3 linked regions of the Rhizobium lentis genome follow. The protein of the gene in region 1 interacts with the protein of each later gene in a pairwise test. Links are inferred from orthologs where the notes say so. Each region holds a gene or a part of one and is shown in the gene's direction. Other genes may lie near its edges. The genes, in order: dnaA, hupB and nadE.

Evidence for each region.
Region 2: the proteins of dnaA (region 1) and hupB interact in binary tests that used the Escherichia coli proteins (3 or more experiments, as listed by UniProt). The link is inferred for Rhizobium lentis from one-to-one orthologs.
Region 3: the proteins of dnaA (region 1) and nadE interact in binary tests that used the Escherichia coli proteins (3 or more experiments, as listed by UniProt). The link is inferred for Rhizobium lentis from one-to-one orthologs.

Annotation. Positions count from the first base shown.
Region 1 is NZ_CP071454.1:2,196,403-2,200,944, forward strand. The notes cover bases 634-3,536. They hold dnaA (chromosomal replication initiator protein DnaA), read left to right. Parts: upstream 634-1,261; coding sequence 1,262-2,812; downstream 2,813-3,536. Other genes in these bases: J0663_RS10570 (saccharopine dehydrogenase family protein), read left to right, coding at 3,013-3,536. Also shown: rpsT (30S ribosomal protein S20), read left to right, coding at 143-421; more of J0663_RS10570, read left to right, coding at 3,537-4,095; radical SAM family heme chaperone HemW, read right to left, coding at 4,190-4,542. UniProt on the Escherichia coli protein: Plays an essential in the initiation and regulation of chromosomal replication. Binds in an ATP-dependent fashion to the origin of replication (oriC) to initiate formation of the DNA replication initiation complex once per cell cycle.
Region 2 is NZ_CP071454.1:3,516,285-3,520,610, forward strand. What follows is about bases 1-2,687. They hold hupB (DNA-binding protein HupB), read left to right. Parts: upstream 1-1,049; coding sequence 1,050-1,325; downstream 1,326-2,687. Other genes in these bases: lon (endopeptidase La), read left to right, coding at 1-842; J0663_RS16870 (DMT family transporter), read left to right, coding at 1,676-2,596.
Region 3 is NZ_CP071454.1:3,073,041-3,077,629, forward strand. Bases 840-3,789 are described here. They hold nadE (ammonia-dependent NAD(+) synthetase), read left to right. Parts: upstream 840-1,872; coding sequence 1,873-2,706; downstream 2,707-3,789. Other genes in these bases: J0663_RS14795 (methionine--tRNA ligase), read left to right, coding at 840-1,666; J0663_RS14805 (MFS transporter), read right to left, coding at 2,761-3,789. Outside these bases: more of J0663_RS14795, read left to right, coding at 143-839; more of J0663_RS14805, read right to left, coding at 3,790-4,023; J0663_RS14810 (nuclear transport factor 2 family protein), read left to right, coding at 4,133-4,477; J0663_RS14815 (sulfite exporter TauE/SafE family protein), read right to left, coding at 4,498-4,589. UniProt on the Escherichia coli protein: Catalyzes the ATP-dependent amidation of deamido-NAD to form NAD. Uses ammonia as a nitrogen source.

The DNA of each region.
Region 1 (4,542 bases):
GGGCCGGCTTTAGGGTTATATGCCCGCCCACGGTTCGGAAAGCCGGTCTGGTTTTCCGCGATTGCTCCCGCATTGCTGGATTTGGTGGCCGCAGGGCCCGCGGTAATGACGGAGTTTGTTCGAATTCTTGAGAGAGGCATCCATGGCCAATACAACTTCGGCGAAAAAAGCGACCCGCAAGATCGCCCGCCGTACCGACGTCAATAAGGCTCGTCGCTCGCGCGTTCGTACTTTCGTTCGCCAGGTCGAAGAGGCTATCGCATCCGGCGACGCCGCCAAGGCGAAGGAAGCTTTCCTGGCAGCTCAGCCGGAACTCGCCCGCGCCGCCAGCAAGGGCGTGCTGCACTCCAACACGGCATCGCGCAAGGTCTCTCGCCTCGCCGCTCGTGTGAAGGCTCTTTCGGTCGCCGCGACCGCGTAATCGTCCATTAACGACCTCCTCGTTATGATTAGCCCGGTAATTTTGCCGGGCTTTTTCGATTCCGTCGATTGGCCTCTTCGTGGTTAATTGCGCGACTGTTTCGTGTCAGTGCCATGACAGGAAAAAGCATTTAAAAACAAGGGCTTGCGCAAGGATGCTTTGGGGCCTCGCGACTCTAGGCCGCGCGTCCGGGACCATGGGCGAGTCAAGAAGATTTTTATTTTTTTTCTTTCAATGCGTGTCAAAATAGCCCGAACGGGGAATCTCCTTGATTCAAAAGCGATTCTTTTTTGACGCTGGTGTGACGCCCGAAAAGGGCGGGCGGAGTCAATGGTCGCTTCTTAATTTTGCGTAAAATTCATCGTTGATCTTGCCATTTGATCCTGCCTAAATGGCTTCCAACAGAGGGCGCGGACATCACCTGCAGAGTTCGGTCTTAACTGCCACGTCGGCGGGGCGATACGTTTGTGCCATTTGTTACGGAGCCTTGCGCTTCCGTTTTTTCAAGCACTTGACGGAGTTGGGCCTGTAACGTGGCTGTTACGGGGCAGGGATGTTTTGTGCCTAGGGCAACCACACGTTTAACGTGAGGCTGTCGGATAGGGGATAGTATTATTGCGTTCGGGCTGGTCGGCCGAAACGAGGATTGACCGCCAGCCTGGCACGGAAAGCCGGATGAAGGTGCCGCATGAACGCGGTACCTGCAACGGATTTCTGCGCCGTGTTTGAGTGAACCGGCAGGCAAGCGGCTTCATGAGGATGCCGCCGGCCCGTCAAAGCGGGGAATAATCGGGCGGCTGATTTAGCGGAGGCCGCCCGGTGGAATGGAAAGGCGGCACTATGCAGATGAATACGATGAAGGCGGGCGGGCTCGACAATGGGGATGCGGCACCGCAGGCGTTCGGCTCCATTCGCCTGGAAGTGGGGGAAGTAAAGGCGGAAATGAAGCAGAGCATTTTGTTTGAGCGCGTCAGCGCGCGCTTGAAGGCCCAGGTCGGTCCGGACGTCTATGCCAGCTGGTTTGCCAGGCTGAAGCTGCATTCTGTATCGAAGAGCGTTGTTCGGCTCTCGGTTCCCACGACCTTTCTGAAGTCGTGGATCAACAATCGTTATCTCGATCTCATCACCGGTCTGTTCCAGGCCGAAGACCCGGAAATCCTGAAGATCGAAATCCTGGTGCGCACGGCAACGCGCAGCGGCATGAAGGCCGTCGACGAGGTGGTCCAGCCCGAGCCGGCTGCTCCCGCCCAAATGCGCCGTCCGCCAAGCGCCCAGCCAGCCGGCCAGGCCATCCAGCAGGCGGTTTCGGCTGTTGCGGCCGCACGGCCGGCAAGCCTCGGTACGCCGCTCTTCGGCTCGCCGCTCGATAGCCGTTTCACCTTCGATACTTTCGTGGAAGGCAGCTCGAACCGCGTCGCGCTTGCGGCTGCCAAGACGATCGCCGAAGCCGGCTCCGGCGCGGTGCGCTTCAACCCGCTCTTCGTCCATTCGACGGTCGGCCTTGGCAAGACCCACCTGCTGCAGGCGATCGCCAATGCGGCGGTGCAGAACCCGCGGGCTCTGCGCGTCGTCTATCTGACGGCTGAATATTTCATGTGGCGTTTCGCCACGGCGATCCGCGACAACGACGCGCTGACTCTGAAGGATTCCTTGCGCAACATCGATCTCCTGATCATCGACGACATGCAGTTCCTGCAGGGCAAGATGATCCAGCACGAATTCTGCCATCTCCTCAACATGCTGCTCGACAGCGCCAAGCAGGTCGTCGTCGCGGCCGACCGCGCGCCGTGGGAACTGGAGTCGCTCGACCCGCGCGTCCGTTCGCGCCTGCAGGGCGGCGTGGCGATCGAACTCGACGCGCCGGATTACGAAATGCGTCTCGAAATCCTCAAGCGTCGCCTGGCCGCGGCCCGGCTCGAGGATCCGTCGCTCGAAATTCCGGCCGAATTGCTTCAGCACGTCGCCCGCAATATTACCGCCAGCGGCCGCGAACTCGAAGGCGCCTTCAACCAGCTGATCTTCCGCCGCTCCTTCGAGCCGAACCTGTCGATCGAACGTGTGGACGAATTGCTCGCCCATCTCGTCGGCTCCGGCGAGCCCCGCCGTGTGCGCATCGAGGACATCCAGCGCATCGTCGCCAGGCACTACAATGTCTCGCGCCAGGAACTGGTTTCCAACCGCCGCACCCGCGTCATCGTCAAGCCACGCCAGATCGCCATGTATCTGTCGAAGACGCTGACGCCGCGCTCCTTTCCGGAGATCGGCCGCCGTTTCGGCGGGCGCGATCACACGACCGTGCTGCATGCCGTGCGCAAGATCGAGGAGCTGATTTCCGGCGACACCAAGCTTTCGCACGAAATCGAGCTTCTGAAGCGACTGATCAACGAATAGTCCGCGCAAGCGTCCCTGGCGCGTTCGAAGAACGCCCTGTGCAGCGAGAATTCGACGGCCGGAAGCGATTCCGGCCGTTTTCTTTTATGAGCTTTTTATTCTATACCTCCGGCCCGAGATGTGCCGCCCGCAAATGGGCGGCATCTTGGAATACGATTCGATAAGAGCAGAAGCGTCGAAGAGGCGCGCGGGAGGAATGAATGAGTTTTAGAAAGATCGCCGTTCTCGGTCTCGGCAAGGTCGGGCGGCTGGCGGCCACGCTTTTGCATGAAGGCGGCTTCGAGGTGATCGGCGTCGATGCGCAGCTGCCGCTGGCCGAGGTGCCATTCAAGTGCCGCACCGGCGATATTTCCGATCCCGCGGTCATCGGCGAGCTGCTCTCGAGCGTCGAGGCGGTGCTGTCCTGCCTGCCCTATCATCTGAACATCGAATTGGCCCGCGCCGCCCATCTTGCCGGCATCCACTATTTCGATCTGACCGAAGATGTGCCTACGACCAATTTCATCATCGAGCTGTCGAAGACTGCCCGTGGCCTGATGGCGCCGCAATGCGGCCTGGCGCCGGGTTTCGTCGGCATCGTCGGCGCAAGCCTCGCCGACGGCTTCGATCGCTGCCGGTCGATCCGCATGCGCGTCGGCGCCCTGCCGCAGCATCCGACCGGCCTTCTCGGCTATGCCTTCAACTGGTCGCCGGAAGGCGTCGTCAATGAATATCTGAATGATTGCGAGGTCATCGAGGGCGGCGTTCGCAAGCTCGTCTCGCCGATGGAGTGGCACGAGACCGCCTATGTCGGCGGCGTCAAGCTCGAAGCCTTCACGACCTCGGGCGGTCTCGGCACCATGTGCGACACCATGCTCGGCAAGGTCGACAATCTCGACTACAAGACCATGCGTTATCCCGGCCATATGGAGCTGATGAACTTCTTCTTCCATGAGCTGCTGATGCGCGACAAGCGCGAGCTCGCCGGCGAGATTCTGACCAATGCCAAGCCGCCTGTCGAAGACGACGTCGTCTATGTCCATGTTGCCGCCGAGGGCACCGAGAACGGCAGCCTGCGCCGCAAGGAATTCGTGCGTGCCTATTATCCGATCGAGATTGCCGGCGCCCGCCGTACGGCGATTGCCTGGACGACGTCGGCCTCCGTCGTCGCCGTCATCGAAATGGTCCGCGACGGCCTCTTGCCGGCGACCGGCTTCCTGCACCAGGAGCATATACCGCTGGACATGTTCCTGAAGACGCCGACAGGCAGCCTTTTCAAATCGGGCGCTACCGGCCATCGCTGAGAAGTCTTTCCGGCGTGGACGGCGGCATCGCCGCCGCGCCGGGATCAGCCGATTTCCCGAACGCCGCGGCCCCGAATGTCAGCAGGCCCGAATGTCAGCAAGCAAGGTCGGCGACAACGGAATCGAGGATCAGCATGCCGGATGGCGTGCAGCGCAGCCGCGAATTGCCGATCCGCTCGACGAATTTGTGCTGCAGCAGAAATTCCTCGCGTTTCGGGTCGAGTTCGCGGCCCGAAAGCTGCTGCCAGCGGGCGAGATCGACGCCTTCTCTCAGCCGCAGTCCCATCAGCAAGAGCTCGTCCGACTGCTCCTCGTAGCCGAGCCGCTCCTCGTCGAGAATGCCGTGGCCATCGCGCTCGACCATCTCGAGCCAGGCCTCCGGCTTGCGCTCGGTGGCGGTGGCGATCTTTTCAGGCCCGCGCGTCAGCCGGCCATGGGCGCCGGGGC
Region 2 (4,326 bases), 1.3 Mb from region 1 along the record:
GTGACGACGCCCTGATGGCGATCAGCCAGCAATACACCCGTGAAGCCGGTGTCCGCAGCTTCGAACGCGAACTGATGAAGCTCGCCCGCAAGGCGGTCACCGAGATCATCAAGGGCAAGACGAAGTCCGTTCACGTGACGGCCGCCAACATCGCCGACTATCTGGGCGTCCCGCGCTTCCGCCATGGCGAAGCCGAGGGCGAGGATCAGGTCGGCGTCGTGACCGGTCTTGCCTGGACGGAAGTCGGCGGCGAGCTGTTGACCATCGAAGGCGTGATGATGCCGGGCAAGGGCCGTATGACGGTCACCGGCAATCTGAAGGACGTCATGAAGGAATCGATCTCGGCGGCGGCCTCTTATGTCCGCTCGCGCGCTGTCGATTTCGGCATCGAACCGCCGATGTTCGAAAAGAACGACATCCACGTGCACGTGCCGGAAGGTGCAACGCCGAAGGATGGTCCGTCGGCCGGTGTCGCCATGGCGACCGCCATCGTCTCGATCATGACCGGCATCCCGGTCAACAAGCATGTGGCCATGACCGGTGAAATCACCCTTCGCGGCCGTGTGCTGCCGATCGGCGGTCTCAAGGAAAAGCTGCTTGCAGCGCTTCGTGGCGGCATCAAGAAGGTGCTGATTCCGGAAGAAAACGCCAAGGATCTGGCGGAGATTCCGGACAACGTGAAGAACAGCATGGAGATCATCCCCGTCTCCCGGATGGGCGAGGTGATCAAGCATGCGCTGATCCGCCGGCCGGAGCCGATCGAGTGGGATGGCACCGTGGAAACGCCCGTCATCACTTCGGTCGAAGGTCTCGACGATTCGGGCGCGACCATAGCGCATTGAGCGGCATTTGCCACATTTGTGCCCAATTCGCGCAAAAGACGAGAAAAGGCTGGCGGAAACGCCAGCCTTTTTTGTGAAAACGTCATGGAGACGCTTGCTTTTCCCTGATTTGCAGGGCTTTTGGGTTTTCGGCGGGCCTGATGAAACCTATTCTGCGCCTAGCTTTAGATTTGAGTCGTTTCATACCATTTAGAAAGGGGTGGAAACATGAACAAGAATGAACTCGTGTCCGCAGTGGCCGAAAAGGCAGGACTGACGAAGTCTGACGCGGCTTCCGCTGTTGACGCGGTTTTCGACGTTGTCCAGGCCGAACTCAAGAACAAGGGCGATATCCGCCTCGCTGGTTTCGGCAGCTTCACCGTTTCTCATCGCGCTGCAACGAAGGGCCGCAACCCGTCGACCGGCGCTGAAGTCGACATTCCGGCCCGCAACGTGCCGAAGTTCACGCCCGGCAAGGGCCTGAAGGACGCCGTCAACGGCTGATTCATCATCCGCCGGCCGTAAACGAGAACGGCTGAGCAGGTTTTCGAGGGGTTCGGCGCTGCCGGACCCCTTTTGTTTTGCCGCTTGCCGTATGCAGCGCTTTGTCTTACCAACAATGCTGTTCTCAGGGCGGGGTGAAAGTCCCCACCGGCGGTAAGGGCTGCGGCCCGAGCCCGCGAGCGCCTTCCGAGGCTTTGACCGGGGAGGGGTCAGCAGATCCGGTGCGATTCCGGAGCCGACGGTTAAAGTCCGGATGAAAGAGAATGAGCATGGCTGCGTGCGGGCAGGGGACTGCCTGCCTCCGCATCCAGTCGTTCATGCGTCCTGATTTATGTTGGTCCCTGTTTTGGATGAAAGACATGAATCAGAATTCCCTTGCAATCCCGCGTTCCCGCGCCTTTGCCGGCGCAGCCTTCATGGTGCTTGGAGGCGTGGCCTTCTCGCTCCTCAATGTCGTCACCCAGTGGCTGACGATGACGCTTGCCTTTCCGCCGGCTTCTGCGGCCTTCTGGCAATATGCCTTCGCCTTCCTTTTCTCCTTGCCCTTCCTGCGGAAGGCAGGCCTTTCGGCCATGCGCACGGATTATCCCTGGCGGCATGTCGTGCGGGTCGTCTTTGCCGCGCTTGGCGTCGAGGCCTGGGTGTCCGGCCTTGCCTTGGTGCCGATCTGGCAGGCCATCGCCCTTGTCATGACCTCGCCCTTCTTCATCATCCTCGGCGCCCGCCTGTTCCTCGGCGAACGCGTCGGCCCGGCCCGCTGGGCGGCGACCGGCGTCGGCTTTGCCGGCGCTATGATCATCCTGCAGCCATGGTCGGACAACTTCACCTGGGCGGCATTGCTGCCGGTGCTCTCGGCGCTGCTCTGGGGCGCCTCGTCGCTCATCACTAAGAGCCTGACCGGCATCGAAAAGCCGGAAACGATCACCGTCTGGCTGCTGGTTCTGCTGACGCCGGTCAATGGCGGGCTGGCGCTTGCGGCGGGCTTTGCCGTGCCGACGGGCGCGACGCTCGCGCTCTTCCTTCTGGCCGGCCTCCTGACGGTCGTGGCGCAATATCTGCTGACCCTTGCCTATGCCAGCGCGGATGCCGCCTATGTCCAGCCCTTCGACGATCTGAAGCTGCCGCTAAACGTGCTCGCCGGCTGGCTTTTCTTTGGCTATGCGCCGGCCGGTTATCTCTGGCTGGGAGCCGCGCTCATCCTTTCTGCCTCTCTCTTCATCATGCGAAGTGAGATGCGCCGGGAAAGGAAGGAGACTGACGTAAACCTCTGAAATCTCGCGGGCTGTCATGTCTCTGTCATGGCAGTCCCTCAAAAAACCTCTGTTCGATCTTTTCGACATTGGGGGATTTCATGACAAATTCATCGCGCAAGGCAGCGTTTGCTGCCGTGCTTCTCGCCTCCGTTGCCGTCCCGGCCGCGGCCGAGCCAGTTTTCAACCGCATCGCCTCTTTCCCGGTCGCCCAGAACCTGCCGGCCGACAAGGACAGGCTTTCGCCGACTTCGGCCGAAATCGTCACCGCGACCGATGACGGCAAGACGCTGATCTATAGCGACAGCCCGCTCGGTGCGATCGGCTTCATCGACATTACCGACGCCAGGGCCCCGAAGGCTGACGGTGCGATGATGACGGACGGCGAACCGACATCGGTCACCTCGAGCGCCGGCAAGGTGCTTGTTGCCGTCAACACTTCCGAAAGCAAGGCCAAACCCTCCGGCCGCCTCGCGATCGTCGACGTGGCGACGAAAAAGATTGAGCACACCTGCGATCTCGGCGGTCAGCCGGATTCGATCGCCCTCAACAAGGACAAGACGCTCGGCGCCATCGCGATCGAAAACGAGCGCGACGAAGACGTCAACGACGGCAAGATCCCACAGATGCCGGCCGGCGATCTCGTTGTCTTCCAGCTCAAGAACGGCACAGTCGATTGCGGCACCATCAAGCATGTGGCGCTGAGCGGTCTTGCCGGCGTCGCGCCCGAGGATCCGGAGCCGGAATTCGTCGCCTTCAACGGTCTGAACGAAATTGCGCTGACGCTGCAGGAAAACAACGAGATCGTCATCATCGATGCCAACACGGCTCAGGTAAGACGCACTTCAGCGCCGGCAGCGTCGATCTCTCGGGCATCGACACCAAGCGCGACGGCGCTCTGAAATTCGCGGGCGAATCCAAGGGCGTGCTGCGTGAGCCGGACGCCGTGAAGTGGCTTGACGACAACCGCCTCGTCGTTGCCAATGAAGGCGATTACCAAGGTGGATCGCGCAGCTTCACCATCTTCGACAAGACGGGCAAGCTTCTCTACGAAGCGGGTGCATCCTTCGAACGCGCCGTCGCCCATCTCGGCCACTATCCGGAAAGCCGGTCAGGGTCGAAGGGCGTCGAGCCGGAGGGCCTCGAAGCCGCCAAGTTCGGCGAAGACCAGTATTTCTTCCTGCTCGCCGAGCGCGCCTCGGTTGTCGGCGTCTATAGGGATACAGGCGCCGATCCCGAACTCGTCCAACTGCTCCCGTCGGGCATTTCGCCTGAGGGCGCGGTCGCCATCCCAGAGCGCAATCTCTTGGCGACTGCCAACGAACTCGACCTCGGCAAGGATGGCGGCGCGCGCTCCCACGTGATGATCTACGAACGTTCGGAAGGCGAGAAGGCCTATCCGACGATCGTCTCCGCTGACAAGGACGGCAATCCGATCGGCTTCGCAGCTCTTTCGGGTCTCGCCGCCGTTCCGGGTAAACCAAGCATGCTCTACGCCGTCAGCGACAGCGTTCTCGGCTCGCAGCCGACGATTTACACGATCGATGCCGGCAAGAAACCGGCGGTCATCACCGACGCTCTCGTTGTTAAGCGTGACGGCGCTCCAGCTCAGAAGCTCGATATCGAGGGGATTGCGGCTGCCGGCGACGGGTCCTTCTGGCTCGCCTCGGAAGGCTACAGCGAGCGTCTCGTTCCGCATGCCCTCTACAACGTCAATGCCAAGGGCGATATCAAGGCCGAGATCGCCCTGC
Region 3 (4,589 bases), 880 kb from region 1 along the record:
ATCGACATCCACAAGAGCATGATGCGCCCCTGCTGACGGGGGATGGATGACTTACGCTTTTGCTTGAGGAAACAGCCCCCGCCGACCTGGCGGGTTTTTTGTCTCCGGCGGCCCGCCTGAATTTTCAGGAAAGGACCCTGCGATGACCGATAAGACCCTCTATCTCACGACCACTATCCCTTACGTCAATGCCAGCCCGCATATCGGCTTTGCCCTTGAACTCGTCCAGGCCGATGCGCTTGCCCGATATCGCAAGGGCGAGGGCTGGACTGTGCGGCTGCAGACCGGCTCGGACGAAAACAGCCTGAAGAACGTCCTGGCGGCCGAAAAGGCCGGATGCGAGCCATCCGTCTTCGTCGCCGACAATGCCAAGCGCTTCCTCGACCTTCAATCGGCATTGAACATCGATGCCGACGACTTCATTCGCACGAGCTGCGACCCTCGCCATCGTCCGGCCGTCGAAAAGCTCTGGAAGGCTTGTGAAGCATCGGGCGACCTATACAGGAGAAGCTATGCCGGCCTCTATTGCACCGGCTGCGAACAGTTTTATACCGACAGCGAGCTTGTCGGCGGCTGCTGCCCGGAGCATCTGACCAGGCCGGAGGAAGTGACCGAGACGAACTGGTTTTTCCGGCTCTCCCGCTATCAGCAGCGGCTTCGCGAGGCGATCGAGACGGACGCGTTGCGGATCAGCCCGCCGTCCAGGCGCAACGAAATCCTGGCGCTGATCAAGTCCGGCTTGAATGACTTCAGCGTCTCGCGCAGCGCCGAGCGGGCAAGAGGCTGGGGCATTCCGGTGCCGGGCGACCCGGATCAGACCATCTATGTCTGGTATGATGCCCTCGGTAATTATCTGAGCGCTCTCGGATATGGCGAAGATGACGAAACCGAAGCGCTTCGCAGGTTCTGGTTCGACGCCCGCCGGCGCGAGCATCTCGTCGGAAAAGGCGTCACCCGGTTCCACGCCGTCTATTGGCCCGCCATCCTGCTCTCGGCGGGTTTGCCGCTTCCAACGACAATCCACGTCCACGGTTATGTCACCGTCGACGGCCGCAAAATCGGCAAGTCGAAGCGCAACGCCATTGATCCGGTGCCGCTCGCGGCACGCTATGGCGCAGATGCCGTCCGATATTTCCTGCTGAGGCACATCCGCGCGCATGGAGACGGCGATTTTACCGTGGAACGCCTGGAAGCGGCCTATACCGGCGAACTGATCGCCCAGCTCGGCAACCTCTTCAACAGGATATTGTCGATTGCGGCAAAGCAGGACATCGCGGTCCGTGTCGAGCTCGATGCAACAATCGATGAGGAGAAAGTCCTGGCAATAAGGCGTTCGGTGGAGAAGGCGATCGAGACGGCTTCGTTCCATGAAGCGCTGGCCGCGATCTTCGATCTTGTGTCCCACGCCAACAAGCGCGTGGTCGAACTGGAACCATGGACGCTCGTCAAGGCGTTGAACGCGGCCGCCGGGGCGGATCGGCCGCAACTGGAAACCCGTCTGCTGGCCTGTTTCGCCGCACTTGGCGGCCTTCTTCGGGAGATCGTACTTCTGCTTCAGCCGTTCCTCCCGAAGACGGCTGAAACCCTGGCGAGACAAATCGGCATTCTTGGTGGCGCGGAGCGATCCGACGTCAGGATCGTGCCGGTTTTCCCCAAGCTGACCTGAAGCAAAGAGCCAGATCCCCCGGCCGGCACCGGTCGGGGTCGAGCCACGGGTCCGGCAGGACAGAAGGGCTACCCTAGCCCAGGAATACTGCGTCCCAACACCCACTTGCACGAAATGCATGGCAGGTCTGCCCGAAACGGCTTCGCCTTCCTCCCATCTTTTCGCCATAGTGGCGCCGAAATTCCGTAGGTGGGAGGAAGAGGCCTATGACTGTGCTGTTCGACGAACAAGGCGAGATCATCCGCGAACTGGGGGTTGCCGCCGATATCGACCCTGAACAGGAGATCGAACGGCGGAGCGCCTTCCTTAAGAATTATCTCGTCGCCTCGGGCCTGCGCGGCTATGTCCTCGGCATCAGCGGCGGCGTCGATTCGCTGACGGCGGCGCTGCTGGCTCAGAAGGCGGTGCGCGAGCTGCGTGACAGTGGCCATGCGGCCGAATTCATCGCCGTGCGTCTTCCCTACGGCGTCCAGGCGGACGAGGCCGATGCGGCCAAAGCGCTCGCAACGATCGGCCCCGATCGCTCCATGGTGGTCAATATCAGGGAGCCGGCGGATGCGATGCTGGCGGCAGTCCGCAACGGCGGCCTCGCCTTTGCCGATGCCGGCCGGCAGGATTTCATCCTCGGCAACATCAAGGCCCGCCAGCGCATGATCGCCCAGTTCGCGCTCGCCGGCGCGCTCGGCAGCCTCGTCATCGGCACCGACCATGCCGCCGAAGCGGTCATGGGCTTCTTCACCAAGTTCGGCGACGGTGCCGCCGATATCCTGCCGCTCGCCGGCCTCAACAAGCGCCGCGTCCGCCTCCTGGCAAAGCGGCTCGGCGCCCCGGACGAGCTGGTGTTCAAGGTGCCGACCGCCGATCTCGAGGACCAGCGGCCGCTGCGCCCCGACGAAGAGGCCTATGGCGTCAGCTATGACGAGATCGACGATTTCCTCGAGGGCAAGCCGGTCGGCGAGATCGCCCGCCGCCGCATCCTCGCCGCCTATCGGGCGACCGCCCACAAGCGCGCCCTGCCGGTGGCGGTCAACACACTCTGAGAGCGGCCGGCCTTACGTCCGTGCCGGCCCGCCCGTCCGGCCGCGATCGCCCGCTCAGGCGTCGAGCTGATCCCGGGCAGCCCGCATGTGTGATCCAGCCGCATCCCTGGGCCGCACCATCCAGGCATAGGCGGCGCCGGCGAGAAGCAGCAGCGATGTTCCGAGGAAAACCGCCCGCATGCCGATATGACCGCCGACGAAGCCGCCGAGAACGGGGCCGGCCACCTGGCCGACATATTGCGAGGAGACCGACAGGCCGAGAATGCCGCCGGCCGCGCTGTCCGGCACGCTGTGACGGATGACGGCGGCAATGCAGGGAAGCAGCCCGCCGAGTGCCGCGCCCATCAGAAAACGCAGGATGATCAGCTGCCAGGAACTGGCGACGAGCGCCTGCGGGATCGAAAGCAGCCCGGCGACGGCAAGCGCCCCCGCGATCACGGGCCAGTGGCCGATCCTGTCGGCAAGCCTGCCGAGCCACGAGGCCGAAAGAATACTGCCGAGGGCGGCGGCCGACATCACCAGGCCGGAAATCATCGTCACCTCATTCACGGCGGGCACGATCTGCGCGACATAGACGGTGATAATCGGCTCGATCGACATATTGGCGAACATCAGGAGCATGCCGGTCGCCAGCATGGCGATGACCGGCCGCGTGTCGACAATGGATTTCCAGCCGCCGCTTGCCTTGGCCGCCTGCTTGCGGGCCGGCGACTTCTCTTCCTTGATCAGCAGGGCGGTGGCGAGAAAGGCAAGGAAGATCATAGCGCCGGCGGCAAGAAACGTGCCGCGGATGCCAATGATCGGCGGCAGCACCCCACCGATCAGCGGCCCGACGAGGTTGCCGGCCATGATGCCGGAAGACAAGACGCCGAGCGCCCAGGCCGAGCGGTCCTTCGGCGTCTGCGTCGCCACCAGCACCATCGAGCCGGAGGAGTAGCCGCCGGCGAGCCCGACGAAGAGGCGCAGCGCTACCAGCTGCCAGACATTGCCGGCCATGCCCATCAGCGCGATCGCCACCGTCATGCCGAGGCTGGCGCGCACCAGCATCAGCTTGCGGCCGTAAATATCGCCGAGCCGCCCCCAGAGCGGCGCGACGAGAGCGGCGGCAAGGAAGGTGGCGCCATAGGCAATGCCCGACCATTGCACGATGGCCGCATGCTCGCTCACGCCGAGCTCCTCGACATAGAGCGGCAGGAAGGGCAGCAGCAGCGTCATCGCCACGATGGTGGTGAAGGAGCCGATCAGCGAAATGGCAAGGTTGCGCTTCCAGTAGATCGAGCCCGGCCTAACAGCGGCCTCCCATTGCGTGTCCATCATTCCTTGCATCGATCCCTGCGTAGTTGCGCCGCAATCTGGATCATCTCGGCTGAAAGAGCTAGAAGATAAACTGATTGCAAGTTGAAATCGGCAAAACGGAGGACCTGCCATGAACGCAATGGCCCCATCCCGGGAGCAGACCGTCCGCGACCTCTACGCCGCCTATCTCGAGGATCGCAAGGATGTCGCCGGCGCCATGCTGACCGAGGATTTCACCTTCTCCAGTCCGCGCGACGACCACATCGATCGGGCGGCTTATTTCGAGCGCTGCTGGCCGAAGGAGCCGGTCTTCCGCGCGATCCACATCGAATTTCTGGCGGTCGTCGGCGACGAGGTGGCGGTTCGCTATCGCGCCGAAAAAAGGGATGGCGCAAGCTTCGGCAACATGGAGAGCCTGTGTTTCCGCGGCGACCGGATTGCTGCGGTGGAGGTCTATTTCGGCCGGAATCTCTGACCCGCCGAAACGGCTTTGAGCTAGAAGAACCGTATCGTCGAGGTCGTGATGATGACCAACGAGACAGCCGCCATCAGCGCCCGCACCGGCAGCCGCTTGACGAGGATGGCGC